Linked DNA regions of Chroococcidiopsis sp. TS-821. The protein of the gene in region 2 binds, or shares a complex with, the protein of the main gene of each other region. Links are inferred from orthologs where the notes say so. Each region holds a gene or a part of one and is shown on either strand. Other genes may lie near its edges. The genes, in order: B1A85_RS20775, B1A85_RS09830 and nuoH.

Evidence for each region.
Region 1: the proteins of B1A85_RS09830 (region 2) and B1A85_RS20775 are in contact, whole or in part, in a cryo-EM structure (PDB 6KHJ), measured with the Thermosynechococcus vestitus proteins. The link is inferred for Chroococcidiopsis sp. TS-821 from one-to-one orthologs. Residues at the interface, in WP_011056552.1 of Thermosynechococcus vestitus: Leu46, Met47, Tyr48, Thr50, Ala51, Cys52, Phe54, Ile55, Glu56, Ala58, Ala59, Ile61, Gly62, Ser63, Arg64, Phe65, Asn76, Pro78, Thr89, Thr91, Lys93, Met94, Ala97, Leu101, Met123, Phe124, Ser126, Asp127, Ser128, Tyr129; in WP_011057128.1 of Thermosynechococcus vestitus: Pro17, His18, His19, Pro20, Ser21, Met22, Val25, Arg27, Met29, Thr31, Ile38, Asp39, Cys40, Glu41, Pro42, Val43, Ile44, Gly45, Tyr46, Leu47, His48, Arg49, Gly50, Met51, Lys53, Ile54, Asn57, Arg58, Pro65, Tyr66.
Region 3: the proteins of B1A85_RS09830 (region 2) and nuoH are in contact, whole or in part, in a crystal structure (PDB 6Y11), measured with the Thermus thermophilus proteins. The link is inferred for Chroococcidiopsis sp. TS-821 from one-to-one orthologs. Residues at the interface, in WP_096411117.1 of Thermus thermophilus: Arg16, Glu17, Gly18, Leu24, Leu27, Val28, Trp30, Gly31, Arg32, Asn34, Ser35, Trp37, Thr54, Asp55, Ala56, Asp59, Ala61, Arg62, Phe63, Gly64, Glu66, Val67, Phe68, Arg69, Ala70, Ser71, Arg73, Gln74, Ala75, Asp76; in WP_096411122.1 of Thermus thermophilus: Arg36, Val44, Arg45, Met46, Gly47, Pro48, Asn49, Arg50, Val51, Leu57, Gln58, Ala61, Asp62, Ile64, Lys65, Ile67, Phe68, Lys69, Glu70, Ile72, Val74, Glu223, Ala224, Glu225, His233, Thr234, Glu235, Tyr236, Ser237, Trp241.

Annotation. Positions count from the first base shown.
Region 1 is NZ_MVDI01000012.1:43,776-54,287, forward strand. Bases 7,539-10,512 are described here. They hold B1A85_RS20775 (NAD(P)H-quinone oxidoreductase subunit H), read right to left. Parts: upstream 9,631-10,512; coding sequence 8,446-9,630; downstream 7,539-8,445. Other genes in these bases: B1A85_RS20770 (class I SAM-dependent methyltransferase), read right to left, coding at 7,539-8,446; rplU (50S ribosomal protein L21), read left to right, coding at 9,874-10,272; rpmA (50S ribosomal protein L27), read left to right, coding at 10,297-10,512. Also shown: B1A85_RS20740 (valine--tRNA ligase), read right to left, coding at 1-330; B1A85_RS20745 (phosphoribulokinase), read right to left, coding at 440-1,453; petH (ferredoxin--NADP reductase), read left to right, coding at 1,989-3,296; B1A85_RS20755 (homoserine dehydrogenase), read left to right, coding at 3,430-4,728; B1A85_RS20760 (S-layer homology domain-containing protein), read left to right, coding at 4,841-5,839; B1A85_RS20765 (CAAD domain-containing protein), read right to left, coding at 5,965-6,405; more of B1A85_RS20770, read right to left, coding at 7,262-7,538.
Region 2 is NZ_MVDI01000002.1:482,166-492,549, forward strand. What follows is about bases 4,732-7,577. They hold B1A85_RS09830 (NADH dehydrogenase subunit K), read right to left. Parts: upstream 6,607-7,577; coding sequence 5,857-6,606; downstream 4,732-5,856. Other genes in these bases: B1A85_RS09815 (nitrous oxide reductase family maturation protein NosD), read left to right, coding at 4,732-4,732; B1A85_RS09820 (GNAT family N-acetyltransferase), read left to right, coding at 4,834-5,331; B1A85_RS09825 (NAD(P)H-quinone oxidoreductase subunit J), read right to left, coding at 5,328-5,864; ndhC (photosynthetic/respiratory NAD(P)H-quinone oxidoreductase subunit C), read right to left, coding at 6,603-6,965; B1A85_RS09840 (rubredoxin), read left to right, coding at 7,166-7,501. Outside these bases: B1A85_RS09810 (nitrous oxide reductase family maturation protein NosD), read left to right, coding at 497-2,197; more of B1A85_RS09815, read left to right, coding at 3,086-4,731; B1A85_RS09845 (photosynthesis system II assembly factor Ycf48), read left to right, coding at 7,680-8,681; psbE (cytochrome b559 subunit alpha), read left to right, coding at 8,898-9,152; psbF (cytochrome b559 subunit beta), read left to right, coding at 9,162-9,305; B1A85_RS09860 (photosystem II reaction center protein L), read left to right, coding at 9,315-9,440; B1A85_RS09865 (photosystem II reaction center protein J), read left to right, coding at 9,501-9,620; psaI (photosystem I reaction center subunit VIII), read right to left, coding at 9,742-9,861. UniProt on the Escherichia coli protein: NDH-1 shuttles electrons from NADH, via FMN and iron-sulfur (Fe-S) centers, to quinones in the respiratory chain. The immediate electron acceptor for the enzyme in this species is ubiquinone.
Region 3 is NZ_MVDI01000001.1:1,664,944-1,675,479, reverse strand. Bases 382-3,379 are described here. They hold nuoH (NADH-quinone oxidoreductase subunit NuoH), read right to left. Parts: upstream 2,441-3,379; coding sequence 1,322-2,440; downstream 382-1,321. Other genes in these bases: B1A85_RS07585 (citrate synthase), read right to left, coding at 2,768-3,379; ndhI (NAD(P)H-quinone oxidoreductase subunit I), read right to left, coding at 694-1,278; B1A85_RS07600 (NADH-quinone oxidoreductase subunit J), read right to left, coding at 382-598. Outside these bases: more of B1A85_RS07600, read right to left, coding at 1-381; more of B1A85_RS07585, read right to left, coding at 3,380-3,904; phosphohistidine phosphatase SixA, read right to left, coding at 4,162-4,653; B1A85_RS07575 (bifunctional oligoribonuclease/PAP phosphatase NrnA), read right to left, coding at 4,706-5,974; B1A85_RS07570 (HNH endonuclease), read right to left, coding at 6,279-6,776; alr (alanine racemase), read left to right, coding at 7,029-8,198; B1A85_RS07560 (hypothetical protein), read right to left, coding at 8,397-8,777; B1A85_RS24385 (hypothetical protein), read right to left, coding at 8,951-9,595; B1A85_RS07550 (glycosyltransferase family 1 protein), read right to left, coding at 10,012-10,536. UniProt on the Escherichia coli protein: NDH-1 shuttles electrons from NADH, via FMN and iron-sulfur (Fe-S) centers, to quinones in the respiratory chain. The immediate electron acceptor for the enzyme in this species is believed to be ubiquinone.

The DNA.
Region 1 (10,512 bases), on a different replicon or contig from region 2:
ATCGTAGCGCGTTTTCCCCTCAGCTTTGAGTTGTTTTTCCAAAATTGTCTGTACCGCAATACTCGCGTGATCCGTCCCAGGAAGCCAGAGGGTATTGCGCCCTTTCATGCGATGGTAGCGCACTAATGTATCGATTAAGGCACTTTCAAAGGCGTGTCCCATGTGCAAACTCCCCGTGACATTCGGCGGTGGAATGACGATACAGTAGGGTTCGCCGCCGTTTTCGGGATTGGCTTTGTAGATTTGGTTTTCCTCCCACGCTTTTTGCCATTTGGCTTCGGTGGAGAAAGGTTCGTAGAGGCTAGGCAAATTGGTCACGATTGCGGTCATGGAGGGAAGACTATATGAGGACAGCTTATATAAGATTTTGCCACAGGGTGATGGAAGAAAAAAAAGGGACGCATTCTGCTGCGCCCCTGAAGAAGTCTCGTATGTACTTCTAAACTTGAACAGCAACTTTAGCTTCTTTATACTTAGCAGCCGTCAAGCGCTCGTAAGTCGCCCGCATCTTCAAACCTGTCAACACTTGGAATAATCCTGTACCATTATTCGAACCAGGATACTCGCGGTGCTGTAGTAATAAATGCGTCATTTCACCAGGATACTTGGTCGAAGTGTTGCTCAGATGCGTCTCGATGTAACTGACTTCTTCTAGGCGGTCAAACTGACCGTCAACTTCTAGCACCGACACATAGCGACCATAATAGACGTCAGAGCCGTAGAATAGTCGCATTCCAGGATACGAACAAGTCAGTTTGCGACCACAAGGTGTCCAGTGAATTGTTGAGCCTTCGTCAAAGAGATACACCGGATCGAAGCCTTCTTTACCTTCGCGCTGGAGCATTCGCACGCGCAATACTTTGCGCTCGGTGTCGTCTTTGATGAGATTGGTAGGCAATACCTGCAACACGACATCCGCAAATTCTCGTTGTGGCTCGATGTACGCTTGGAAGTCGGGGCGACGCGCATTAATAGCTTGCAGCACGTCCTCGTAACGATGACCGCGTTCTGCCATGTCGCGTTGAATTTTCCAGGCAATTTTGACTTCGTCGCTGATGTCTAAGTAAACGCTGAAATCGAGGAGCGATCGCACTCGCTCGTCATACAACGGATGTAACCCTTCGATGACAATGATATGATTCGGCTCTACCCGCTCCGGCGGATCGATTGTGCCGGTTTCGTGGTTATAAATCGGTTTATCAATCGCTTGACCGTTCTTGAGCGCTTTGATCTGCTCGTACATTAGGTCAAAATTATTTGCTCTTGGGTCAAGTGCAGTTATTCCAGTTTCTTTACGCTGTTTGCGATCCAAACTATGATAGTCATCGAGACAGATGACTGTTAGAAATTCTTCTCCAAATAAATCTGTTAAACGGCGTAAGAAGGTGGATTTCCCGCATCCGGAGTCTCCGGCAACGCCAATTAGAACCACGCGGTCCGGCTTACTGGTCATAGGTGTCCTCTAACAACAAGATGAGTCAATTGCTAAGTTTTCGCTTATCTTTAGCCCAGGGGTTATTCTGTTGGTCAGCTAGCTGTGGATACAACACCACAGAGCTCTTGACAGGAGACAGCGTCTTCGCGTAACACTCCAGCAATCCCCAACTTGGGAGACGGGAGATATAGCTGTTAAGTATTTAGTCCTACTGTTATAGTAGATCCTACCAGAATGTAAACTACTCTACAAGGCTGACGCGAGCGTTATCGTCCTCAGTACTTATGCTAAGGTTTAGTTGCGCATTTTTCTAAAAAAAATCAAAACTGACTCACTCTTGACATTATGCAAGTTGTTTACCCGATAGGGTGATAAAAGCTCAGGTGTCATTGTTGCAATTGTTGCTGAATAACGAGTGAGCGTCGTAGGGGTTCCTATGAATAAGGTTACTGTCTTTAAATATTTTTTACTTCCGTGCTGCGGCAGTAAAATTTGTTTTGGGCAGGAACTTTGTTCAGTCACAAGTTAAGTAGGGTTCGGAGAAAATTCATCGATGTACAACTCAAGCGCCGCTGATGGTGCTGCCAATACAGTATCTGGTAGCCGCGTTTTTATTTACGAAGTAGTAGGTTTACGTCAAAACGAAGAAACTGACAAAACCAACTACCCCATTCGTCAAAGCGGTAGTGTCTTTATCAGAGTGCCTTACAGCCGTATGAATCAAGAAATGCGGCGCATCACTCGTCTAGGCGGCAAAATTGTTAGCATCCACCCCATGAATGCTGATGGCGTAACCAATGGTTCTTCTGTATTGAAGATGCAAGCAAGTAAAAGTCAAGGAGATGGCGCAACAGCCACCCCTGCAACTGCTACAAGCAAAGGTAATGCCATCAAATCAGACGATCAACAGCCAAAAACTTCTGAAACAAAAGGCAAGCCTATGACTCAAGCAAAGGCTAAAGAATCGCACGCTGATGTTCCAGTTAACATCTATCGCCCGAATGCTCCTTTTATTGGTAAGTGTATTTCAAATCAAGAGTTAGTCGGTGAAGGTGGTATTGGTACTGTCCGTCACCTGATATTTGATATCTCTGAAGGTAACTTACGCTATCTTGAAGGTCAAAGTATCGGTATTATTCCCCCTGGAACCGACAAAAACGGTAAGCCAGAAAAACTTCGACTATACTCAATTGCCTCGACGCGTCACGGCGACTTTGTTGACGATAAAACAGTATCGCTTTGCGTCCGGCAACTCGAGTACAAACATCCAGAGACGGGAGAAACTGTTTACGGTGTTTGTTCAACTTACCTGTGTCATCTCGAACCTGGTGCAGATGTCAAAATTACCGGTCCTGTCGGTAAAGAAATGCTGCTGCCCAACGATCCGAATGCGAATATCATCATGTTTGCTACCGGAACAGGTATTGCACCTTTTCGGGCTTACTTGTGGCGGATGTTTAAAGATGAGGAAAAAGCCGCTAACCCGGATTATGAATTTAAGGGCTTCTCGTGGCTCATCTTTGGTATTCCTACAACTCCAAATATTCTCTACAAGAAAGAACTCGAAGAAATTCAACAGAAGTATCCCGATAACTTCCGCTTGACGTACGCGATTAGCCGCGAACAGAAAAACCCCCAAGGCGGTAGGATGTACATCCAAGACCGCGTAGCCGAACACGCTGATGAATTGTGGCAATTGATTCAGCAGGAGAATACGCATACTTATATTTGCGGTCTCAAGGGTATGGAAGGTGGGATCGATGAGGCACTATCAGCGGCTGCAGCTAAAGATGGTGTCAACTGGATGGAATACCAGAAACAAATGAAAAAAGCAGGTCGCTGGCACGTAGAAACGTACTAGAGGTCAGGGATCAAAGGTCAGAGATCGGGGAAACAACATCAATGGAAGTCCTGTTTACACAAAACAGATTCCCCGACCTCCAATCTTCGATTCTTTGCTCCCTTGTTTTTGGTGAACTGGTGCAAAAAAAACTGTGAATTTTAAAGTAGGTTTACTAGGATTAGGAACTGTCGGCACGGGTACTGCACAGGTACTACTCGACCCTGCTGGACGGCATCCACTATTACAAGAAATCGAAATCTACCGCATAGGAGTGCGATCGCTTGCCAAAGCACGTCAAATAAATCTTGCGAAAGATATATTGACAACAAATTTAGAATCAATAGTTACTGCGCCAGAGGTAGATATTGTTGTCGAGGTTTTAGGTGGATTAGAACCCGCGCGATCGCTCATTCTCAAAGCCATTCATCACGGTAAACACGTCGTCACCGCAAATAAAGCCGTAATTTCGCGTTATGGCGACGAAATCTTTACAGCGGCAAATACGGCGGGCGTTTACGTCATGCTAGAAGCAGCAGTAGGTGGCGGTATTCCTGTGGTTCAACCCCTCAAGCAAGCTTTAAGCGTTAATCGCATTCAAGCTGTAACAGGTATTGTCAACGGCACAACGAACTACATCTTGTCACGAATGCAAACTGAAGGTAGCAACTTTGACGCAGTTTTAGCCGATGCCCAAAAACTTGGCTACGCCGAAGCCGATCCGAGTGCAGACGTAGATGGTTTAGACGCCGCAGATAAAATTGCGATTCTCGCGTCGCTGGCGTTTGGCGGGCGTATCAAGCGACAAGAAGTTTATGCAGAAGGAATTCGCAGCATTAGTCAAGCAGATATTGCGTACGCCGATAAACTCGGCTTTGTGATTAAACTCTTAGCAATTGCGCAACGGACACCAACCTCTACAGCACTTTCCGTCAGAGTCCACCCGACGCTAGTAACGCGATCGCATCCTTTAGCGAGCATTCAGGGCGTATACAACGCGATTTTAATCGAAGGTGAACCCTTGGGACAAGTAATGTTTTATGGTCCTGGCGCAGGGGCAGGGGCAACGGCAAGTGCTGTAGTTTCAGATATTATGAACATCGCCGCCGTCTTGAAAACAAAAAGCGATCGCGTGCAAACGCAATCGAATCCATTACTTGCTTGTTCGCATCAAGACTATTGCGCGATCGCCCCAATGGCTGAACTCACAACGCGATTTTATGCCCGCTTTTTAACAAAAGACCGTCCTGGTGTCATCGGTAAATTAGGAACTTGTTTTGGTAACTACGGCGTAAGCCTAGAATCAATCGTGCAAATTGGTTTGCAAGGCGATTTGGCCGAAATTGTCGTTGTCACCCACGACGTCCGCGAAGGAGATTTCCACTCATCTTTAGCTGAAATTCGGACTCTTGAAGCAGTGGATAGCATTCCTAGCGTACTACGAGTTCTCTAGAGGCAAATTTCTTTGCAATTTTCCAGTAAAACTCTCCAAAACGGAGTATTTCAAAATTTGCACCTGTGGGTTACTTTTTTAAGAGTTAGATTTACCTATTTGGGTAGTTCAGATGACAAATCTTCCTCCCGACCCGCCGTCATCGCCAAGAAGTCCCTTAGGATTTGATGAATTTATTGCTGTTTTGGTTGCTTTGAGCGCTATTGGGGCAATTTTGTTTTGGTCAATTGGTCGTCGCGATCGCGGTTTCGACTGGGTTGGTATTCCAGGGTTATTAACACCATCACCTACACCGACTGTGACTCCCCCATTGGCACCAACTCCACCAGCGGCAACAGCAACACCGATCCTACCACTGCCACCAGTTGCTCCAACCGCACCGTCACCCGAAGCACTTGTACCGGCGCCCGCACAACCCCAACCTTTTGCAGGTATTGTGCCGGTTCCCGCGCCCGTCCCGCAAGCAACACCAACACCGACACCTACTCCGACTCCAGAACAACTGCAACCGATTGCGTTTATTGATGTTCCCGAAAATTACTGGGCACGTCCTTTTATTGATGCGCTCTCGGCGCGCGGGATCGTAAGTGGCTTTGCTGGCGACTATTTTCGTCCCGATGAACCAGTAACGCGTGCGGAGTTTGCCGCAATTTTACAAGCAGCTTTTGACGAACAACCAGGACCAGCAGAACAAGCGATCGCTTTTACAGATGTTCCCGCTGATTTCTGGGGAGTTCCAGCAATTGGTAGCGCGATTAGAAGTGGCTTTATGCAAGGGTATCCAGGAAATATCTTTCAACCACAACAACAGATTCCGCGTGCCCAAGTATTTGTTGCCCTAGCAAGTGGCTTAAACTTACCAGCACCCCAAAACCCTAACCAAACCTTAGGCATATTTGGTGATGCTAATCAAATTCCTAACTGGGCAGTTGAGCAGGTAGCAGCTGCAACCGATGCTGGTTTAGTTGTGAATTATCCTGATACCAATGTCCTAGAACCAAACCGCAATGCTACCCGTGCTGAGGTAACTGCCTCTATTTACCAAGCGTTAGTGCGTGCAGGAAGAGTAGAGCCAATTCAATCGCAATACATAGTACAACAGCAACAATAAATTTGGATAAGCTGGGCGAGTGAAGTCGCAGCAAGAAAATCAACGTATCAACAAAATAAATGGGCGCAGGTTGTATCAAATACAATTTCCCTCGCCCTCATCTTTGGCTATGGTTAATAGCTTGTTTACGATTCTGGTAGTTGCTGACTGCCAATTACTTGCTTTTTCAACGATTGCAGCTCTTGAGATAACTCTTGCCGTTTGGAAGCTTGCAGTAAATAGCGATTTACGAACCAAATTGAGTAACCAATACCTACAAGTTCAAAAGTAGGAGCCAGTAGTGGAATGTCGTTGAGTGCATCCAACACGGCTAGAACTACCTTGACAGTAATAATTGCTGCTAAAATCAAACCGACAGTAATAATCGGCTGCTTATACTCATTGAAAAATCTGCCAATATAATCAGGCAGTTGGGCAAGGAATTCAGAAATTTGCGAGCCAACACGTCGCCACTGCTCGTCTTGTGTAGAGGGTGGTAAAGTAGCTAGAGGTGCTGAATCTGAAACACCTATCGTTTCCGAAGTAGTAGGGTCTTTGTATTCCGGTGGTTGCACTTGTGATTCCATAGTTATAAGCTCGTTTTCCAATGACAACTTTGATGAGTATTCTTTGGTGATACTGTAAACTTGTAGCACCGCTAAGTTTGGCAAAGAAAAGTATTCTTGATTTCTTTATTTACGATACTTAACTCACAAGTCTGCTTCATCAACTCCAAGATAGAGAGGTGCGATTGTGAGAAAAGTCAGAAGACAGAATAATATATCCTCCTTTTGCACATAAACATCTAAACTAAGATAGCTGATTTTGCTGAGTTTTCAGCTTTAAATCCCTGTCTTTTACGCAACTTTTATGCACTTGTTGGAATATAACTAGTTTTGCTTAGTATATCACCTGTTTTTTCTACCAATGGATTATGAGCGCCTTGGGGAAGCTATTTACTACTAGCCAAGGTTAAGGCTAATTTACAATACGCAAATTACTGTTTAGTTAACTGTGTTAAAGCTAACGTTCGCATAAAGGTTAACTATACAAATCGACAACCAAAATTGTTCAAGCTTAACCGCCCGCAGCAAAAGTAGCCATAATCAAAACTGACAGGAGAATACCAGGTGTAAGTAGCAATATCAGCATCAACAAGTCATGGGTATTCATTTTTGTCTCCTTCTAGAACTTTAAACTCACTTTATTTACTGTTATCAAAAATGCACTCACACTTGCGGAGGATTGTGCTATCGAGATACATACTTAGCCCCACCTCAGGCGTGTAACTCATCAATTAAACAATAAAACCATTCTCGGAAGTTTGGTAATCTGAAAAGGTACTTTCGAGAATAAGTTGACAGACAGGAATTGAACGCGTGCAGTATGTGACAAAGCAAATTTACTTTTACTAACTCTAGCAGATCGCTTGTCGCGAATCGTTTAAACTAAAGGTGAACTTAAACCTTTAAGTGGCGTAGGCGCGATCGCTTTACCTTGAACTAAGACATGGAATCCACCAAGTCCGATAGGATCGATTAGCTGATGCAAACTATCCCTGCGCTGTAGTAGCTTTTGCACTGATGGCGGCGATGATGTCGCAAGTGCAGTAATGCGATCGCCTAATCCTAAAGCCATTAAAAACAATCCCTGCTGCGTCAAACCAACGGTCGTTAAACCACACAGTTCACCCCATGCTTGTAGTGCTGTAAAATCGACGTGCGCTGTAATATCTTGTTTTCCAACGTAAATATAAGGATTATTGTGGCGATGATGGCGATAGTAACACTGTAGCGTTCCTTGGCGAAATGGATTGTAGTAACGGCTAGCCAAATATCCATAATCGATTGTTAACAAGTAACCTCGCTGAAGGCGTGCTGCTACCGTTTTCAACCAATCTAAAGCTGCTAAATTGACTTCGCTACGATAACCTTCAGGATAAGCGGGAGAAGGTAACGCAATCTTGATGAAATCAAAGTACTCAAAAATCCTATTTGTCGAAACTTCGCCTATAACTTCTGTAAATGTCGCTTGGGGATCAGCCGTTTTCTCAGTTGTGACGTAAATTTCGCGTAATTGTCCGTTTTGAACAATAATTTGATGTACTGGGAACGCGTCTACAAGTTCATTGGAAAAACAGCAGCCGACAATTGAGTTTTCGGGAATTTCTTCAAGCGTCAGCCACTGAAGGCGACTGTGGTATTTGTGGAGTCGCTGTTGCTGTTCTTGTATCAGAGTAGGCGATCGCTCAATAATTACGTAATTAAGCGCTGCTAAAAAATCTGGATACTGCCTTTCAAGATAGTTCAAGATATCCGACGCTAGAATACCTTGACCCGCGCCCATTTCTAAAAGCGTAAAAGGAATCGGTTTTTCTAAAATTTCCCAGATTTGCAGAAATTGTTCAGCAAGTAACTCGCCAAAATCTGCGCCTAAATGCGGTGAGGTAAAAAAGTCACCTTGCTTACCAAGCTGCGTAGCGTGGGTTGTATAGTAACCGTGCTGAGGATGATACAGCACTAAATCCATATATTCTGCAAAAGTAATGCGGTGCTGCGGACTTTCTGCTATCCGCAGCGCGATCGCCTCACACAACGCCGGATGGGAGTCACTAACCAGTTGCGTCATCAACGGTCTACAGAACCCATGATGATATCTACACTACCGAGGATCGTGACGATATCGGCAACCTTCACTCCGCGGAGGATGTGCGGCAAAATTTGCAAGTTGTTAAAATCTGCCGGACGAATCTTCCACCGCCAGGGAAAAACATTATCGTCGCCAATGATGTAGATCCCTAACTCGCCTTTACCGCTTTCAATCCGAACATAGTGTTCGCCTTTGGGGATCTTGAACGTGGGCGCGATTTTCTTACTGATGTACTGGTAATCAAATCCGTTCCACTCGGATTTCTTGCCTTCGGCTAACCGCTTCGCTTCCAAGTTCTCAAATGGTCCGCCTGGCAATCCTTTCAGTGCTTGACGCAAAATCTTGACAGATTCGCGCATTTCCCGAATCCGCACTAAGTAGCGTGCGAAGCAATCTCCGGCTGTTTCCCAATGCACTTCCCAATCAAAATCGTCGTAGCATTCGTAGTGGTCGACTTTGCGCAAGTCCCACTTCACGCCGCTAGCGCGTAACATTGGTCCAGACAGTCCCCAGTTGATGGCTTCTTCGCGCGAGATTGTGCCTACTCCTTCCACGCGACGGCGGAAGATGGGGTTATTGGTGATTAAGCGTTCGTATTCATCGACTTTTGGTTCAAAATAATCACAAAAGTCAAAGCACTTATCTACCCAGCCGTAGGGTAAGTCTACTGCTACGCCACCGATGCGGAAGTAGTTGTTGTTCACCATGCGATAACCTGTGGCGGCTTCCCACAGGTCATAAATCATCTCCCGTTCGCGGAAAATATAGAAAAACGGAGTTTGCGCGCCCACGTCAGCCATAAATGGTCCCAACCACAGTAAGTGATTGGCAATGCGGTTCAACTCCAGCATGATGACGCGGATGTAGCTGGCGCGTTTGGGGACAGGAATATCAGCTAACTTTTCCGGGGCGTTGACCGTAACAGCTTCATTAAACATCCCTGCGGCGTAGTCCCAGCGACTGACGTAAGGGACGTACATGATATTGGTGCGGTTTTCCGCGATTTTTTCCATTCCGCGATGCAAGTAGCCAATCACTGGCTCGCAATCGACTACATCTTCGCCATCCAAAGTGACGATAAGTCGTAGTACGCCATGCATCGAAGGATGGTGCGGACCCATGTTCAGCACCATAGGTTCCGTTCTCGTTTCAATTCTTGGCATAGAGCAGCAAGTTTAAGTTTTGTAGCGTTGTCTTCATTATCCCTGACAGCGATGTTTTTGTGTATTGAGAATGAGCAATTAGCTCATAGAGCTATTTTTATTGACAAACACCCATTTTTATTAATAAGATTATAGATTGTGCTGTCTAAATCCTGCTCGGATCAGGTAAACGATTAGCAAAAGTTGGCAGCTTGAAAATCAAACTGATCAGCTACCTGTACGGCAAAGTTACGAAACTATCCCATGACATACGCAATTATTGAAACCGGCGGCAAGCAATTAAGAGTAGAACCTGGTCGTTTTTACGATATCGAACGCTTAAGCGTTGAACCTAACGAGAAAGTTACTTTGGAATCAGTTTTATTTGTACAGCACGACGACGGCGTTGCGATCGGACAGCCGTTTGTGGAAGGAGCCACTGTAGAAGGAACAGTCTTGCGTCATTTACGCGATCGCAAAGTGCTCGTGTACAAGATGAAGCCCAAAAAGAAAACACGCAAAAAGCGGGGACATCGTCAGGAAATTACACGGTTAATGATTAATTCGATTAGCTTCAACGGTTCTGTATTTACCGCCGCAGCCGCAGCACCTGCTGAACCTGAAGCAGCTTCTGAGACAGAGTCTGCTGATGAAGCACAATAGAAAAATAGAGATCTAGAGGAAATTATGGCTCATAAGAAAGGAACGGGTAGTACCCGCAACGGTCGTGACTCAAACGCGCAGCGTCTAGGCGTTAAGCGCTTTGGTGGAGAAACAGTTCGTGCTGGTAATATTCTGGTGCGCCAGCGCGGTACTAAATTTCACCCTGGAAATAACGTGGGTATCGGTAGCGATGACACCTTGTTTGCTCTGATTGATGGCATTGTTACTTTTGAAAGAAAG
Region 2 (10,384 bases):
AAAATTTTGAAGTGTCATTTTGGAAGGAGGAAAAGCTACTATTTACTGCTTACATCTTGAAGCGCTGAGCAAACTAGCACTGCAAGTCACATTGGAACATACGGCAAAATCTTGCATGGATAGAAAGTTTTTTGAGGGCGTAAGTCTCTGAACCAATACCAGCAATCTGCAATGCTGGGTAACATTGCCAAAAACCTCATTCTAGTTTGTATCTTTATACTTGGCAGCTATTGAACTAACGAACACATAACTTTTCGCACCTTTAGAAAAGAGCAAATCAAAATCACTCCCCAAAAAGCTCTAGCTATAGCTCTTTGTAAGGGTGTTGCAAACTTAAACTGTCATGTTCGTGCAGCAATAGCTAAGGATTTTTTGCTGGTGTAGCTTCATCATATCTCTTCTCTTCATTAAAATCACCAGCAATTTAGAAAAGCAAAACCAACAATTCACGCACCACTTAGAACACTGACAACACCTGACGATATGGAGAATAAAAATGCATAGTCCATACAACAAATATTTTACTTGGCTGTTGCTAGCTAAACTTTCTTTGGGATTTCTAGTTTCAATTCCATTAACACCATCTCAGATAGCAATAGCCGCTACACTCAGCATCAAAAGGACAAATTATGGTATTCCCAATGGGGCGTTTTTTGTGTCACCTACTGGTAAGGCCGGAAATACAGGAAGGTCAGCAAATTCGCCGTGGCCAGTTGCCAAAGCACTTTCAGCAGCACCAAATGGTGCAACGATTGTCTTCCGTGGCGGCACGTATCGCAATTTAAGACTGCCATTAAACAAGCGCCTGACACTGCAAGCTTACCCGAACGAGCAACCCTGGCTCAAAGGCAGCATCGTCGTCGAGGGTTGGGTGCGAGAAGGCAACATCTGGCGCAAAGACGGTTGGAATCACTCGTTTCCACCCAATCAACAACCGCGAGCAATTGACCCAAAGTTTCCGATGGCCGGTCATCGCGACATGGTTTACATCAATGGCGTTGCCCTCAAGCAAGTAGGTAGCAAAGCCCGAGTTGCGCCTGGAACGTTCTATGTAGATGCACGCAACAAGAAACTGTACATCGGCAGCAACCCCAGTGGCAAAACGGTGGAAGCAACGACACAAGAAGAAGGAATTGTCGTTTGGAATAGCGCGAGCGCAGGTTCAGTCATTCGCGGGCTAGGGTTAGCACATTATGCCAATGAAGGCATCAAGATTGGCGCGGCGAATGTCACTGTGGAAAACAATACCTTGGCGTGGAATGGTCTCAATGGCATATCTGTGATGTCTGGTGGCGCGAAGCTACAAGGCAACGTCATCAGCTACAACGGTCGCATGGGCGTGAGTGGCATCCGCGCACATCGCTTATTGCTAGCAAATAACACAATTAGTCACAACAACACAGAAAACTTCTCGCAATCGTGGAGTGCGGGTGGAGCAAAAATAATTTGGACTGATGGGGCAGTGATGCGCGGCAACACCGTTCACAATAACAGGTCAATTGGTCTGTGGATTGATGAATCCTCCACCAACTCGACGGTTGTGAACAACACGGTGCGCAACAACAGCAGCAATGGTATTTCGATGGAGATATCGCACAAAGCAATCATTGCGTCCAATGTGGTGACAGGCAACGCGCCCGCAGGCATTATCATCCTCAACTCCTCGAGCGCGCGCATCTACAACAACACGCTTGCCCGCAACCAAGCTAATCTTTTAGTTCAAGATACTTCACGTAGAAACACTAAAGGTCATGAAATCGCCAAAGGAATAACTTGGATTACGCGCAACACCGTTGTCAAAAATAACATCTTTTGGAACTCAACTGGTACGATGTTTCATGCTCCTGGTTGTGCAGTTAAACAAGCATCAAGGTTGATGGTTCCAACAACAAATAACAATGCTTACTATCGAACGAATGCTAACCGACCAGCAAATCTGGTGTGGGGACTAAATGGCAGTCAATGTTCGCGACCATTTACCTCGCTAGCCAGCTTCCGCTCAGCAACAGGATTAGAAGCAAATAGTTTAGATATAGTCAATTCCAGCGACCCATTTTTTGTCAATGCCGCAGCCAATGACTTTCGACTCAAATCAGGAAGTCCAGCCCTGGGGCGCGGCGAGCCACTGCCTGCAGATATCGCCAGTGCGATTGGTGTTGCTGCGGGGAGAAGGGTTAACCTTGGTGCGTTGCGATAACGAGTATTCTCAAAAACTAATATTTTTGAGACTTATAGGCGATCGCATGTGAGGAGCTACAATTTTTACTTCTGCACTCAGTAGTTATTTTTTTACTTAATGAGGAGCGATCGCCTTTATTTTCGTCTGAGTTATTCACATTAGTGAATTGAGAATAGTCATAAACTAAATTTACTTTTACCAACTGTTCGAGTAAATCTTATGCAATAAAACTGTTGCATCTCAATCGCATAACATTTCCATTTATTCTGTAACATACAGCATATTTTTTGAGGCAGCAATTCAATTTTAAGAGATTTTTTAAAGCTCGCAAAAGCATAACTTTCATATATTCAACTTTTCAAAAAAATCCACTTGAATTTTGACACAAAAAAGTGTATTCTTTTTCCGACTATATCTTTTTGTAAAGCGATGCTTTACCATCAATCCTGTTGTTAGGTGAGGAGGTTGTTTTTCAACGTGCAAGCTTTCAAACATAAGCCATTTGCCGTTTGGAGGTTTAAGTTCAAACTAAAACATAAAGTTATTATTTCTAAAAATTTTATGAGAATCGTCATCTCTAAAAAGTGCCTTGGCTAAGGTAACAATTTGCAAATAATACTGAAAAATCTTTCTACACTTTAGCATTCTGTGCAATGGCTATTAGTTATAGAAAGTAAGTATTTTTATGCCTAAATCAAAAGTAGATTGTGAATATTCTGGTAAGCTCCAATCACGTTTTGATTAGTCATCACAACCAACATAAGAGCAATTTTCAGCAAAGAAACTGACTTAACACAAAGGTTAAGAACAACAGCCATTTTTTACTACCTGACACTATGGAGAGCAATGATGAGCAATCAAAGTAATAAACACAAGCACACTTCTTTTGTATTCCTAGTAAACCTAGTGACAGTATCATTAGCTATAGCTTCAGTACCGCGTATAGCAACATCTGCTACGCTGAATATTAAAAGCACTAGCTACTCCATTCCTAGTGGATCTTTCTTTGTATCACCTACAGGCAGTGAGAGTAATACAGGAAGGTCAGCAAATTCGCCGTGGCCAGTTGCCAAAGCACTTTCAGCAGCACCAAATGGTGCAACGATTGTCTTCCGTGGCGGCACGTATCGCAATTTAAGACTGCCATTAAACAAGCGCCTGACACTGCAAGCTTACCCGAACGAGCAACCCTGGCTCAAAGGCAGCATCGTCGTCGAGGGTTGGGTGCAAGAAGGCAACATCTGGCGCAAAGACGGTTGGAATCACTCGTTTCCACCCAATCAACAACCGCGAGCAATTGACCCAAAGTTTCCGATGGCCGGTCATCGCGACATGGTTTACATCAATGGCGTTGCCCTCAAGCAAGTAGGTAGCAAAGCCCGAGTTGCGCCTGGAACGTTCTATGTAGATGCACGCAACAAGAAACTGTACATCGGCAGCAACCCCAGTGGCAAAACGGTGGAAGCAACGACACAAGAAGAAGGAATTGTCGTTTGGAATAGCGCGAGCGCAGGTTCAGTCATTCGCGGGCTAGGGTTAGCACATTATGCCAATGAAGGCATCAAGATTGGCGCGGCGAATGTCACTGTGGAAAACAATACCTTGGCGTGGAATGGTCTCAATGGCATATCTGTGATGTCTGGTGGCGCGAAGCTACAAGGCAACGTCATCAGCTACAACGGTCGCATGGGCGTGAGTGGCATCCGCGCACATCGGTTGTTATTGGAGAACAACACAATTAGTCACAACAACACAGAAAACTTCTCGCAATCGTGGAGTGCGGGTGGAGCAAAAGTAATTTGGACTGATGGGGCAGTGATGCGCGGCAACACCGTTCACAATAACAGATCGATTGGTCTGTGGATTGATGAATCCTCCACCAACTCGACGGTTGTGAACAACACGGTGCGCAACAACAGCAGCAATGGTATTTCGATGGAGATATCGCACAAAGCAATCATTGCGTCCAATGTGGTGACAGGCAACGCGCCCGCAGGCATTATCATCCTCAACTCCTCGAGCGCGCGCATCTACAACAACACGCTTGCCCGCAACCAAGCTAATCTTTTAGTTCAAGAAACCTCGCGCAATAATACAAAATCGAACGAAATCGCCAAAGGAATAACTTGGATTACGCGCAACACCGTTGTCAAAAATAACATCTTTTGGAACTCAACTGGTACGATGTTTTTTGCTCCTGGCTGTGCAGTTAAAGAACCATCAAATTTAATGGTTCCAATAACAAACAATAATGCGCACTACCGTACTTCTGCTAGCCGACCTATTAATTTCATTTGGGGACTCAATGGCAATCAATGCTCTCAAAGTTTTAGTTCCTTGGCAAGCTTCCGTTCAGCAACAGGATTAGAAGCAAACAGTCTTGATATTGTTAGTACGAGCGATCCCTTTTTTGTCAATGCTGCAGCCGATGACTTTCGACTGAAATCAGGAAGTCCAGCCCTGGGGCGCGGCGAGCCACTGCCTGCAGATATCGCCAGTGCGATTGGTGTTGCTGCTGGTAGCCCAGTTAACTTAGGAGCGCTCAGATTCTAGTATTAGAATATAATCGCGAGATGTCTGACGATCGCAGTCTAGGAGCAATAGGCTTGCAGCTAATTCTTTACGCGTGAAAATTTGTCGTTGAGGGAGTGTGAGTGGAAGCTGAATATCAAAACTTTTTGATTCGCGATTGGCAACCAAGCGATCGCACTCCTGTTACTCAAATTATTCGCTCGGTCCTTGCTGAATATCATCTTGATTTTGAGCCTCGTGGCGCAGATTGCGATGTTGTCGATGTTGAAAACTATTATCTTGCAACTGGCGGCGAGTTTTGGGTAATTCAACAAGACAATCAATTAGTTGGTACGGGCGGATACTACCCTGTGAAGCGTGGTGAAAAAGCAGTAGAAATTCGCAAAATGTATTTGTTGCCTCACGTGCGAGGCTTAGGATTAGGTAAGTACTTGTTGCAACAGTTAGAGAAAGCGATCGCGGCACGTGGTTTTAAACAGATCTGGGTTGAAACGGCAAGCGTTTTAACTACAGCGGTCAAGCTCTATGAAAGTTACGGTTACCAACCTGCTAGCGGAGTAGAAACTCCACGCTGCGATCGCATTTATGTCAAACAGTTGCTTAGAAACCCTAACGACTAGTAAGCATCCTGCAGTTCGTAGAATTCGGGTGAAATATAGTCTTTTCTTAACGGCCAACCTACCCAGTCTTCTGGCATGAGGATACGCTTTAAATTTGGATGTCCTTCGTAAACGATCCCGAACATATCGTAAGACTCCCGCTCTTGCCAGTCAGCAGTTTTCCATATCCAGTACACCGACGGTACTTTCGGATTTTCTCTTGGTAAGAAGACTTTCAGCCGTACTTCTTCGGGGCGGTCAGCATTGTCACTCACCTTAATTAAGTGATAAACACTCACCAAATCTTGTCCAGGTCCCAAATCATAGGCGCACTGGCACTGCAAATAATTAAACCCGTAAGCATACAATGCCGTAGCAATTGGTAAAAGATAATCGCTTTCTACCTTAATAATTTCTACGCCTAAATGATCGGGCTCCATCACTTCATGCTCGAAGCCGTTGTCAGTCAACCATCGTGAAATCTTACCCGCTTCGACTATTTGCGATGCTTCACTGCTTTCAACTGCCTCTGGTTTTTCGGGTTCTTCAGCCACGGTTTGCTTCCTCCTTTTCTACTGCTTGAAGTGCAGGTGGTACAGGCATTCCTATCGCTTCAGTTAATTCTTTCGGTGCTGCGGTGCGAGTCTCTGAAAGTAAGTACTTACCTGTAAGCACTGGGGCGACACTCTTCATGCTATGCGTTGTACTGTAGTAGCGATGCGTTTGCTTGACTTGACCCCGCTCTTGAATTGATTCGTTGGCGATTTTTTTACGTAACTTAATAATTGCGTCCATAATTGCCTCTGGACGAGGTGGACAACCAGGAAGATAAACGTCTACAGGAATTAGTTTATCAACGCCCCGCACTGCCGTTGGCGAATCAACACTAAACATACCTCCTGTAATCGTACAAGCACCCATCGCGATTACATACTTCGGATCGGGCATCTGCTCGTAAAGACGAACAAGCTGAGGTGCCATTTTCATCGTGATCGTTCCCGCGGTGATAATCAAGTCGGCTTGTCGCGGACTCGAACGAGGAACTAAGCCAAAACGGTCAAAATCAAATCTTGAGCCGATGAGTGCCGCAAACTCAATAAAGCAGCAAGCAGTACCAAACAATAATGGATATAAGCTCGATAGCTTTGCCCAGTTGTAGAGGTCATCAACTGTTGTCAGAATAACGTTTTCTGACAGATCTTGTGTCACTGTAGGGCGCTCGATCGGATTGAGGATCTTCTCTTTTCGTGGATCCCATCCATCATTTGCTTGGTTCGTGATATTAGTTGGATTCATGACCATTCTAAGGCTCCTTTGCGCCAGGCATAGACAAGGGCAACAACTAGAATTGCAATAAAAATGAGAGCTTCAATAAACGCCAAAAGCCCTAGTCGATGGAAAGCAACCGCCCAGGGATACAAAAAGACTGTTTCCACATCAAAGATCACAAAGACGAGGGCAAACATATAGTAGCGAATATTGAATTGTATCCAAGCTCCACCGATAGGTTCTACGCCTGATTCGTAGGTAGTGCGTCGTTCGGGACCACCACCACTAGGTCGTAATAGCTTAGATGCAGAAAGCGCAAGTGCAGGCACTAGACTACAGACTAACAGGAAGCCTAAAAGGTACTCGTAACCACTAAGAACAAACACGATTGTTGATGTAAATAATTTTGTTACTTACTTTTACATTATATATCCCTAATGGTTACAGAGCCTGGCAAAACTTAACACCAACTGATTAAACTGAGTTTTCAACTTGATAGCTCCAGGTAATAACAAAGTGAAATTGTGTCATAATTTTTAACGTATATTTAAGAATTGCCCTCACATTATCCACTTTGTCTTTTGCTATGAGCGAATCAGTTGTAGAAAGCCAAGCACTAGATCGCTACGAGTGTCGCGTCTGTGGCTACGTTTATGAACCGACAAAGGGAGATAGCAAAGAAGAAGTTCCTGCTGGCACACCTTTTACAGAACTAGCATCTTCTTGGCGGTGTCCTGTTTGTGGCGCGAGGACTTCTCAATTTGAAAATATAGGTCCAGCTGGAAAAGCCTCTGGCTTTGAATCAAACCTGGGCTATGGTATCGGCGTCAACAAGCTAACCCCAGCCCAAAAAAATATTTTAATTTTTGGCGGTCTGGCTCTTTGTTTTTTGCTGTTTATGAGTCTTTATGGGCTAAAATAAGTCCGCTTCTTGAATCATAAGGTTCAGGGTTCAGAGCGTAGGACGTATTGTTATCTTGAACCAAATTTTGCTCGTTCTACGTAAGCTTGAAACCGACAACTAGAAATATCTCTCTTGCTTTGACGGCTAAACCCCGACCCTTAATCGTTTCTTTTTGTTACAAGATAAACAGATACTAATGCGTTCATTATTCAAAGTTTGGCAACAAGTTGTTGTTTTATTAGCAGTTGTTTTGTTATGTGTTGGGTGCAGTAACACGCCTTCTATCAGCAATAACCCGTGGAAGGTCATTACTGTACCAACAGAATCTAACCTGCAAGATATTGCTTTCAGTGACGACAATCATGGCTGGCTTGTAGGTAGTAAGGCAACAATCTTAGAAACAACTGACGGTGGGGAAACTTGGCAGCCTAGAACCTTGGATTTAGGTGAGCAGAATTATCTTTTTTCTTCAATCAGTTTTGCAGGACAAGAAGGGTGGATCGTAGGAGAACCATCTCTTTTATTACACACTACTGATGGTGGAAAATCCTGGGAACAAATTCCTTTAAGTGAAAAACTTCCTGGAAATCCCAATACAATTGTTGCTCTGGGATCGCACGCAGCTGAAATGACGACGGACGTAGGTGCAATCTATCGCACAACCGACAGCGGTAAAACTTGGAAAGCAATGGTGCAAGAAGCTGTTGGCGTCGTCCGTAATATTGCCCGCGCTCCAGATGGTAGGTATTTAGCGGTTTCTGCCAAAGGCAACTTTTATTCGACTTGGGAACCAGGTAAAGACGCTTGGGAAGGACATAACCGCAATAGTTCGCGCCGCGTACAAAATATGGGTTTTGCTCCTGATGGGCGTTTGTGGATGCTAGCGCGCGGCGGTCAAGTACAATTTACTAAAGCCGATAACCCTGACGAATGGGAAGAAGCTCAGTATCCTGAATTTTCTACAAGTTGGGGGTTGCTTGATTTAGCGTATCGGACTCCAGATGAAATCTGGATAGCAGGAGGCAGTGGTAATTTATTGTGCAGCTTTGATGGCGGTAAAACTTGGCAAAAAGACCGCGATGTAGAAGGAGTTCCCTCTAACCTTTATAAAATAGTTTTTCTGACACCAGAAAAAGGGTTTATTATCGGTCAACGCGGAATTTTACTTAAATATCAAGACTCTAGTGCAACTGCATAAAAGAGTTTGCCATCATGTCAATTAGATGATAGTCAAAAAAGAGGAATGCAGCAGGATTAAGTCATATAAAGGCGATCTTTCGTGTCGGTTTTCGGCGAACTATCAATGCTATAAGCGTTGGTACATAATAAGAGAAAAGACAAGGCGTTAGTTACTTTTTCTTAAGGTTTCATAGGATAATTGAATCATACGAGTTCGTAGAGGGAGGAAATCACAATGTCAGGCTCAACAGGAGAACGTCCGTTTTCGGATATTATTACCAGTGTCCGTTACTGGGTGATTCACAGTATTACTATCCCAGCTTTGTTTATTGCTGGTTGGCTGTTTGTTAGTACAGGTCTAGCGTATGATGTGTTTGGTACACCTCGACCTAATGAGTACTACCCTCAAGAGCGACAAGAATTGCCGATCATTAGCGATCGCTATCAAGCCAAACAAGAGATTAAACAATTTATCAATACTAACGATTAATTCAAAGTTATGACAAGTAATACTAGAAGCAACGTCAATCAACCGATTCAGTATCCAATTTTTACGGTAAGATGGCTGGCAGTTCACACCCTAGCTGTACCAACAATCTTCTTTTTGGGTGCGATCGCCGCTATGCAGTTTATTCAACGCTAGGAGGAACTTATGCCCCCGCAAAGAACACCGAATCCTAACAACCAACCTGTTGAACTAAACCGCACTTCACTTTACCTCGGTTTACTGCTAGTTTTCGTTCTCGGCATCTTGTTTTCTAGTTATTTCTTTAACTAGTTGAGACGCATGCCGTGTCCTTGTCAATTTAAGTTGTTATTGCTGAAGGAGAATTAAGCTGTGTCTGGAAGTGGACGAATTCCTTTGTGGATCGTTGCAACTATTGCCGGTTTGGGTGTCATCACCATCGTAGGAACTTTCTTCTATGGTTCTTACACTCACCTAGGCTCTTCTTTATAAAGTAAACGAATAATTGCCAATAAACTTGGCAATCTTACAAGAAAAACCGCTTATCCGAGTAAGATAGGCGGTTTTTTAAATTGTTGTTGCTAGTAATTAACGATTAGCTATTAACGCGTATCTAGATTCCAGAAGGATCTTCGCGCTCAACGTAAATGAGCAACAATGCCATAGCGATAGCTGGAAATACTAAGCCAGTTAATGGAACTAAAATCGAGGGAAGAAAAGAAGCTGAAAACATATTTAATCCTAAGAAAATCGAGTCACGATTGAAAACGAATGTACTGCAATTTTTCACCAGATTTCTAAAATCTCAAAATTTTTAACAAATTTTGCACTTTGCTAGCAACCGAAAGAAGCCGCACTCTTAGAACAAACTTTAGCTTGATTTAATCTTTCTTTAGATTGGGTGCAGTGTTCAGTTTTTGTTACTAGTCGTCTCACTACGGCTTTGAGGTGGAAGCAACAGCGATCGCAAGAAAATTGTTCTGGGTTTTGCCCTGCGATAACCGTAGATTTAGGTAGACAGGTCAATAAAACCTGAAAATTTCAGTGTTTATCCTCATTTAATCTGTAGTTATATTAACGGATAATAGGGACGTTCTTATCAAGAAAGCTGTAAAAAAATATACGTACACTTTAATAAAATACTGACAAATCTTTAAATTTATACTCCAAGGAACTACTAGAATGAAAGCATATTTGTGCATAACGGCTTCCCATCGATTTGTTCAGTCGAGGCAGCACCCATTATGCCAATTATA
Region 3 (10,536 bases), on a different replicon or contig from region 2:
TGGAAATTCCCACTAACTCGCGGGGGCGTTCGGGTAATGTTAATACTGGTTGCTGCGGTTTGTCGGGTGACATCACTTGGTCGGGTAAAAATTCGCGCCGTGCCAAGATAATTGCTCCAACCATTGCCATCAGTAGCAGAACTGATGCTAGCTCAAAAGGCAACAAAAAGTCACTGAAGAAGTGCTGACCAATTAAAACAATCGTGGTGTCCTTAGATACTGGCTCGGTAGAATATGCCCAAGGCGTAACCAAAACCATTGTACTTAATAAAACAAATAGTCCAGCACAGACGATTGCGGTTACAACAGGACGTACCCAAGCATTTGGTAGCGGTTTGAAGTCTTCGCGCTTGTTCACCAGCATAATGGCAAACAAGATTAATACATTGACTGCTCCGACATAAATTAACACTTGGGCTGTTGCCACAAAATCAGCATTGAGCAACAAATACATTCCCGAAATACTGACAAATACGCCCGCCAGTAGAAAGGCAGAATAAACGATGTTAGAAAACAGCACAACACCGAGGGCTGAACCAATCATCATCACAGCCAAGATGCCGAACGAAACAATTTGTACTCCTTCAGCTAAATTCACAACTTTTTGTCCTTTGCTAGTTGCTAATAGAAGAATTGCTAATGGCGCGTTCCACTAACAATTAATGCTCCTCACCCACTCTATATAAAAAAATACTACTTTTCCTGCTGTTCTAAAATCTCTTCGGGATGTAGACCCGCGCCACGAGTGTTGGCAGGTAAATCGTGAGGTGACATCACGCCTTTGGGTAGGTAAACGAGTTCGCGCAACGGTGTCACCATTGGGTCATCGGTGACTTTATAAGGCAAGCGTCCTAAGGCGACATTGTCGTAGTTTAACTCATGGCGATCGTACGTACACAAGTCGTATTCTTCGGTCATCGACAGACAGTTTGTCGGACAATATTCGACGCAGTTACCGCAGAAGATACACACACCGAAATCGATACTGTAGTGTTTCAGTTTTTTCTTCTTACTCGCTTTATCGAATTCCCAATCAACAACAGGTAAATTAATTGGACAAACCCGCACGCAAACTTCGCAGGAAATACACTTATCAAATTCAAAGTGGATACGACCTCGGAAGCGTTCGGAGGGAATCAGTTTTTCGTAAGGGTATTGTACCGTAACCGGTCTACGCCGCATGTGGTCGAAGGTAACAGATAATCCTTGACCGATATAGCGACCAGCTTGTACAGCGTCTTTTGCGTAGTCACCGACTTGTTTGAGGAACTTTAACATGGGGTGTCTCTCTCTTTATGTAGCTTTAGCACTGAGCTAATTGCTATCCACCAAAGGCAGCGGGAAAGGCAAGCTTCAAGGCTGCGGTTAACAGTAGATTTGCCAAACTCACGGGTAGCAAAAACTTCCATCCTAAATCGAGTAACTGGTCAATGCGTACTCTAGGTACCGTCCAGCGTAGTAAAATTGCTGTAAAAACAAGAAAGTAGGCTTTGAGTACGGTCATTGTGATGCCTAACGAGGCGTCTACAATGTCTAACCAAGGACTTGCTTCGCTGATGCCCAACCATCCGGCAATCAATTCGATCGGAATCGGAGATTCCCAACCGCCTAAATACAAAACTGTGACAAGGAGCGCTGACAGTACCAAGTTAACGTAGGAAGCAACGTAGTACAGCGCAAACTTCATCCCTGCGTATTCGGTTTGATAACCTGCAACAAGTTCTTCTTCGGCTTCGGGTAAGTCGAAAGGCATTCGTTCGCATTCTGCTAACGCCGCAATCCAGAAGATAATGAATCCGATTGGCTGTCGCCAGACATTCCAACCCAAAATACCATAGCCTGATTGCTGTTCAACAATATCGATGCTACTAAGGCTATTCGACATCATAGCGACCGCAAGGACTGCAAGCGCTAGGGGAATTTCATAGCTGATTGATTGTGCAGCTGCCCGCAAACCGCCGAGTAGTGAGTATTTGTTGTTTGACGCATAGCCTGACATCAGCAATCCAATCGGTTGCACGCTCGATAACGCAATCCACAAAAAGACTCCTGTGGCCACGTTTGTAATTGCCAGATTTTCGCCAAACGGCACAATCAGATAAGACAAAAAGACTGGAAGGACGACAATAATTGGTCCTAAAGTAAATAACCAAGGGTCAGACTTGGCAGGGATGACGTCTTCTTTAAATACGAACTTGATACCATCGGCGACTGGAGATAATAAGCCAAACGGCCCCATAAATTCAGGACCAATGCGCTGTTGGGCGGCTGCTGAAATCTTCCGTTCTTGCCAAATGGTTACTAGTACTCCTACAGTCGCGCCAATTAACATTAATACCATCGGGACTGGCATCCAAATAGCTTTGGCTGCGCCTGCCGGTAGCCCTAAGTCGATCAGCGATTTGATGAAACTTCCTTGGAGATCAATTCCTGTACTCATGTTTTCTGTGGTGAAGTTGTCGCATGATGGCGATCGCCATCGCCGCTGTAGTTAATATTTGTAAATTTACTCCCTACTTTGTTCAGGAATATCTTGATTGTGAAGATATTTTTACCTTTCAATGCCTAGTATATCGTTCTCTGGTTAGCTCCCAAAAACCTTCACTAAGAAATTCTACTTATACTTGTGTTTAGTTTTGCTATCCATAGCAGGAAAAGCAGGGGGCAGAAGACGCAGAGGAGCAGAGAAAGAATACTTTCTATCTATTCAAAACTCATAACTCACCACCGATCGCTAACTACTAGTCACTTACCCCTCACCCCTCTTTCAACGTTGCTCGATTGGTATATAAGGAACGTTATGGTCACCCGTGTATACCTGGGTAGGACGGAAAATACGATTTTCGGCGATTTGTTCTTTCCAGTGCGCTAACCAACCAGCAACGCGGGCGATCGCAAACACTGGCGTAAATAAGTCTGTAGGAATTCCCATTTTCCTATACACTAATCCCGAATAAAAGTCAACATTGGGATAAATTCCTTTGTGACCGAGTTTTTCAGCGATCGCGCGCTCTAATTCAACTGCAATATCGTAGTACTTGTCGTAGCCGAACTTATCAAACATCTGCTCGGCAAGCTTTTGCAAAATAGTTGCCCTTGGGTCTTTGACTTTGTAAACGCGATGTCCAAAGCCCATAATTTTTGCTTTGCGTTGCAGCCGATCTTCTAAATAGGGGCGCACATTTTCTACCGAGCCAATTTCTTCTAGCATGCCGATCACTTCTTCATTGGCACCACCGTGTAAGGGTCCCCCTAAGGTTCCGACTGCGGAAGCAACAACTGCGTAAGGATCGGTAAGTGTCGAAGCAGTAACTCGCGCCGAGAATGTCGAAGCATTCATGGTATGCTCGGCATGAAGTGTTAAGCAAACATCAAAAACCCTTGCCATTAGTGGGTCGGGTTCGCGTTCGCTGAGCATATAAAGAAAGTTTGCCGAGTAATCTAAATCGTCGCGCGGGCGTACTGGGTCATTACCTTTGCGCATCAACTGAAACGCGGCAACCATTGTGGGAATTGTTGCGAGGAGTCGAACGACCGCATCCCGAATATAAACAGGGTTATCTAGGTCGCGGCGAGAATAAAATAAACCAAGTGCGGCGGCGGAAGCTTGTAATGCGTCCATCGGATGACCGCTTTCAGGAAAGCTCTTCATCATATCCCGAATGCGATATTTGATCCGACGGTGATAGCGAACTTCGCGTTCAAATTCCATCAATTCATCTTTTGTGGGCAGCTTACCCCAAATCAAAAGATATGCTGTTTCCAAAAAGGTACTATTCTCCGCAAGGTCTTCAATGCGGATACCGCGATACTCCAGTATTCCTTCTTGTCCATTGACAAAGCTAATACTAGATTGGGCGGCGGGAATGCCTTCTAAACCTGGCTTAAATTCGCAGACGGACATGGCTACACCAGCTGCTTGTGTTTCAGTACAATACTCTACGCTAACTTACCAGAAACTGGTGATGTGTCGCTCTTTTTACCAGAATTATCTTTTGGCGGGGTCAGAGGTTAGGGAACATTTTGCAACTAGAAATTGGATGCGAACGCGTTGCGTATCCATCTAAATATAATGCTCTCTTTACGACTAAAGCTACATCGAACCTCTGAAAATGAGTCTTTTCCTGACCTCTAACCCTTTATCCCTGACCTTGTTCTTGGTTATAACAAAAACTTTGGTGGAGTCAACCAAAATAACTGGGCTTGACCAATAAGTACTTCTGTTTCTGGTAGCGCTAACCCAATGATACCTGCTTTTTTTAGTATTAGCTTAGCACGGTCTTCTCCCCATACAAGAATTTCTGCCCATTGTCCTAAATTTGGTTGATGACCGACGAGGGCTAATTGTGTTGCTTGGGGGTATTGTTGCGCTTTGAACCAGGCTAACCAATCATAGATACTACCGTCAGGCGCAAGGAGAGCTGATTCAGTCATGTTCTGACTTAGTTTGTACTGATGCAAAATTTCTGCAGTTTGCCGCGATCGCACCAAAGGACTCGTCAATATCACATCAAACCGCACGCCTAACTCGTACAAGCGTGCTGCCACTTGTCGCGTTTTATCTTGCCCTTTAGTAGTCAGCGATCGCGCTTCATCGGGGATACCAATTTCTCTTTCTTGCGCGATGCCGTGCCGAATCAAATAGATTTCCACTGCTGTTATAGTCGTAGGCTACGGGTAGGACACTCAGCTTGTTTGTCTTACTTTATTCGGTTTGAATTGGATTATCTTTGGGGTTGACAAGCCGCAAGAGTTTTTGTTTGATTTGAGCGTCAAAGACTTCCCACTTTTTCTTAGCGTACTCTGATGTTTCGATATACCCCGACAGAAAACCAATTGGGATTTCAAAACCTCCCGCACTTGTCCGACCACCACCAAAAAAGCGTCCGTGACTATCTTGTCCAAATGCTTCTTTGATAAACTCATCAGGGTCTAGTGTTAGTTTTGTTGTGCGTAACGAACCGACAACAATTTCGAGTTCTTCGTCTTCGTCGTGCACAATTCCGTAAACAACTGCGGTGTGTACGTTTTCTTCTGTTACCAGAAAATCTGCCGCTTGGGGGATGGCGTCGCGGTCATCATAGCGTAGGTAACCTACACCTGCGATGGAGAAGTTATTTTGCACTATGCGGTTTTTTAGCGATCGCTCGATGACGTCCATGACGCGTTTTGAGCGATTTGCTTGTAAAATGGCGTTGAGTAACTGCGCGTCATAAAACCGACTGAGATAGGCAGCCGCTAAAAAATCTTCTTCTTGGGCTTGCATTAAGCGGTCTGTATCTGAACGCAAACCATGCATTAATGCAGTCGCACACTTGATGTGCTGGGCAACACTACTATCGAGTTTGAGTAATCCTGCTTGGAGATATTGCGTAAAAATTGTTGCTGTGGCGCGAACCGTCGGGCGCAAATCAATAAACTCGGCTTTTAAATCTCCCTGGAAACTATGATGGTCAATAATTGCTGTAATTGGAATTCCACTTTCTTGGACAACTGATAGTAGCTGGCTCGTTGTTCCCTGATTATCGATCAGAGCACAACCTGTGTACATTGATAAATCTTTGCTTTTAGCTGCCTGTACTGTCCAGCGTTGTGCAGGTAAGCCAGTCAACTTAACAAGCGCAATGTTTTCTTGATGACTGAGCGTACCAGCATAGACAATATCACAGTGAATTTCGTATTCCTGCGCGATTAATTGATAAGTCCAAGCACTCGAAAGCGCGTCTGGGTCGGGAAAATCCTGTAGAATGACAAGCTGACGCTCTTGCCGATGTTGTTCTAAGGTTTGCCGCAACGCATCTGCTTTTTGCATTATCAAAGAGTGATTGCGCTGGGCTTGATAGTTGCCCAGTTCACTCGTGGCAATTGGGGAGGTATCAGGAGCCGGTAATTCCACCGTTGCTACTAAATGAGGATCTTCTGTCAGCTCTTGAGGGTACGAACTATTTGACAAGTGAGACGAATTCAAATTCATAAACTGAATTTTTGTGAGTGTGAGGCGCGATTGAGGCAGTCAATAACTTTTTGATATTAACTAGCTATTGAGGCTACACACTACTAATTGTCGCAAAAATTTGGGCGTGCGACACTGATCCTTCAAGCCTATTTCTTTTTGGAGGTAAATTCTGTATTAAAAGTTGCGATTGACTTACACCGTAAATTGCTTTGTATTCAATCCCTTCTCCATTTTATTAAGTACTAATACTTAATTGAACTTAGCCAAGCATGATTAAGAATATAAAAACAACGAGCACTTAAAACTACAATTTATTTATGATTTAAAGACCAATAATGTATTTTTGCCATTCATCATGTAACCCACTTTTGAGATGCTTGCTAACTTCAAAATACAAGCTACTGTAAGGTTTACGGGGAAGATGATGAAGGTACATATGCGCTTCATGGGGAGTGCGATTGCCTTTTTTGACGTTGCAACGAACGCAGGCGGTAACGATATTTTCCCACGCATCACCCCCGCCGCGCGATCGCGGTACAACGTGATCCAGCGTTAGGTCATCTCCTGTATAGCCGCAATATTGACACGTATGGCTGTCACGGTGAAGAATATTACGGCGAGTTAAAGGAATTTCTTTATAAGGCACTCGTACGTAGTGACGCAGCCGGATAACAGTTGGCAGGGGAAAATCGGCATAGAGATGCTTACCGTTATGTTCTACCTGCTCAGCTTTGCCTTTGATTAACAGAACAACTGCGCGCCGCCAGCTCGTAATATTGAGCGGTTCGTAAGAGGCGTTCAGGACTAGAACCTTAGCCATTGATGGTCGCTCAAGCCAATATTTTTTACAGATAGTAACACAACTACACCACGCTATGCAGCCTTTAGCGGCAAGTCCGGTCAATTCTTTTACAGACATATTGCCAGGAAAACTTGCACTTACAGGTTTATAAATTCAAGCAGGACTTGTGACAATCACAGTTTGAAAGCTACACTTCCTAATCAAATCAACGAATAGCCGAGCGCTAAATGCCGAGTGCTTTCATTCGAGTGTGGATGTGGAGGAGCAAAAATGACTTTAAGTCAGCAGCAACCAATAGCAACGATGCGATGCGATCGCGCCTGGGTAGAAATTAGCCTAGGAGCTTTAGCACACAACGTCGATCAGCTAAAAAGTTTACTATCTACAAGAACGCAATTGATGGCAGTTGTCAAAGCAGATGCTTACGGTCATGGGGCTGTCACCGTAGCACAGACAGTGTTGCAAGCTGGGGCGAGTTGGTTAGGAGTGGCAACTGTTCCTGAAGGCATCGAGTTACGAGAAGCAGGAATTAGCGCACCAATTTTGATTTTAGGCGCAGTGCACGCGCCAGAACAAATCAAAGCGATCGCGCATTGGCAACTTCAGCCGACACTATGTAGCTTCAAGCAAGCACTTGTTTTTGCGGAGACATTGAAATCAACGAATCAAGCATTACCTGTACACCTCAAACTCGATACAGGAATGTCACGACTTGGACCACCTTGGCAACAAGCTGTCGAGTTTGTCCAGTTAATTCAAGGGTTACCTAACTTAAAAATTGCCAGTATTTATTCGCACTTAGCAACCGCAGAAAGCCTCGACCAAACAATTTTAAGGCAGCAACAGCAAAATTTTGAGCAGGCGATCGCGCGTCTCAAACGCTCAACTCGACAATTTCAGCACAAGCACGCTCAACCTGCGTTGCATTTGGCAAATTCAGCTGCGACGCTCACCGCCCCAGATTTACACTACGATATGGTTCGTGTTGGTTTAGCAATGTACGGACTGTATCCCGCTGCGCATCTATCGGTGATTGACCTCAAGCCGGTTATGCAAGTCAAAGCACGCATCACACAAGTCAAATCAATTCCTGCAGGAACCGGAGTCAGTTACGGTCATAAATTTGTGAGCGATCGCGCAATGCAGTTAGCTGTCGTTGGTATTGGTTATGCAGATGGAGTTCCGCGCAACTTATCGAATCACATGACAGTATTAATTCGCGGTCAGCGAGTTCCGCAAATTGGTGCAATTACGATGGATCAACTGATGTTGGATGTTAGTGCGATCGCAGATGTTCGCGAAGGCGAGGTTGTGACGCTACTTGGTGAGGATGGAGACGAAAAAATTTCAGCCGACGACTGGGCAAATCAGTTAAATACGATTTCGTGGGAAATTCTTTGCGGTTTCAAACATCGCTTACCACGCGTTGCTATGCCATAAAGTGGGTAAGCAAAAGAAAAGGTCAGAGTTTGGAACAACAGTGTTAACAGCTCTTTAATTGGGGAACTGCACCTGTTGGGCGAGTTTGGCAGTGAAGTATCTTTTTGTCTAGCTCCTAGTTTCCACAAGAAGGCAAGAATTTTGTTGTAGAAACTGGCGCGAACCTCCCGTCCACGCCAGGGTTGAGAAATTTGTTATCTAATCTACAAAATCTGTGGATATATCAGATAAAGCTTCGTCTGCGGCGATCGGACGGTTTCCATCAATGTTGAGTCTACCTTTGACTTCAAAATTATCTGCAGCAATCGGGCGTTCTCCATCCACATAAACAGTATCTTGTACTTTTAGATCGCTTGGGTCGATTGGACGTTTACCATCTATATTGAGCGTTTCCTGACCGCTAAATTCATTCGCAGCAATCGGACGTTCGCCGTCTTCCTCGTAGGTATCCTTGACAACAAAATTATTTGCTGTAATCGGACGTTCGCCATCATCAATAAATTTGCCTTGAATCTCAAGGTTATTTGTGTCAACGGGACGGCTATGAGAGTTTTGCTTAGAGGTTCGATCTTTTTCCATTTTTAGGAATTGCCTTAATGTTGAAGTTTTAACAGTTGGGTATCGCGCTCGCAACGTACCTGGAAAGTGGATTAGTAACTGGTCATTGGTTTGAATGTTGCTCAACTTTCCATTACCGATTACCGATCTCAACAAGCATGATGTTTGTCTTTAGATTTAACTTACATTGCTTTTTAGCTGTTTTTATGCTTGGTGGGGGTGACTAGCCGATAGTGCATCCCTGGCTCTGGAGTTGGTGGAAATGGTTCTCCCTTCGTTGCTGTAACTTCTTGTCCTTTGTGACCGCCGCGCGGACCTGTGAGTTCATACAAACCGCTTTCAGGAACTATTTCGCCAGGTTTATATAATTCATTGGCAATCGAGCTTGATTTATCAGTTGTGGCTGTAGAAGATTTGTAGCTAAGACGAAATTGGCGTTCTATTAAAAAACCAGGAAGAAAACCGCCATGGTAGCGAACTTCTTCTAGCCTGCCAAAAGCGCCTTTAATCTGCGTGATAGGAGAAAGTAGTTGTGTATTCTGCTGACTCCACGCGACTAAACAGTTATCGATCATTTCTTGAAACTCTATTGCCAAAATCATTGCATCATCAGCGCTAAGCTGAGGATCGACAATAATGGAGAACTTTAAAGTAATTGATAGCGTTATTTGTAATTGCGCTGCGCGATCGCCATTGACCTCAGTAGAAGATTCTTCTGCATGAAAACCAAACTGCGATCGGAAGTGAGCAAATTCATCAGTTGCGAGTCGGCGATGTATGTATGGCAATAAACCTTGTTCTGATGACAGGATTTGACGAACAGTTGAGCTAGCGGTCATAACTTCTTTTAGCCAATGAGTCTGTGTTGCAATGTTAACTTCAACAATTTCATAAACTGTACTGCAATGCTACCCCCCGATTGGATGAAGTCTGCACGCCAATTGGTATAAGCCTAAAAACAGAGAAAGCTACGCGCCTATCTTTGGCATATGTATAACCCTATTCAATAGAGTTAGGACACGATCAAAGCTCTGATTGATTTTCCTAAAGGAAGATTAATTCTGACCCTCGACCTCTGACTTCTAACTCCTGCTATATCTTGTTGCGATCGCCAAAACTCTCAATTCCAAAATAGTAGCTGACAACTATGTAGCTGCCAGCTAAAAACATAATATTAAAGCTATGAGTGCTGAATATTAAGTTGTAACGAGCGCAATCTAAACTAAAACTCAAAATTCAATGCTCATAGCTTCGCCTACGCTGTTGCTACAGCTTCATCTTTTGGGGAGACCGCCGGTTGTTCTAGGAGTTTGACATACAACTCGCTAAGTTGAGTAGCTACGCCATCCCAACTAAATTTGTCTTCTACGCGTTTTCTAGCAGCGCGACCTAGTTGATTTCGCCACTCAGGATGACTCAATATTCGGTCAATCGCAGCTGCAAAAGCATCGTTATCTTTTGGTGGCGCCAGTAATCCAGTTTCTTCTGGTACCACAGTGTATTGTAGACCTCCAACATCGCTGGCAATTACTGGCGTTCCACTTGCCATTGCTTCAATGGCGACTAAGCCAAAGGGTTCATAATGGCTAGGAACAACACAAACGTCAGCTGCTGCATAGTAAATAGGTAGATCTTCATCACCAAGTCGTCCAGGAAAGACTGTCATGTCTTGCATTCCTAGTTCATTAACAATTCCTTCGATGCGATCGCGTTCTTTGCCATCGCTTTGACCAGGACGGCTACCACCACCAATAATCAGCTTGAGATCCGCTTTACCTCT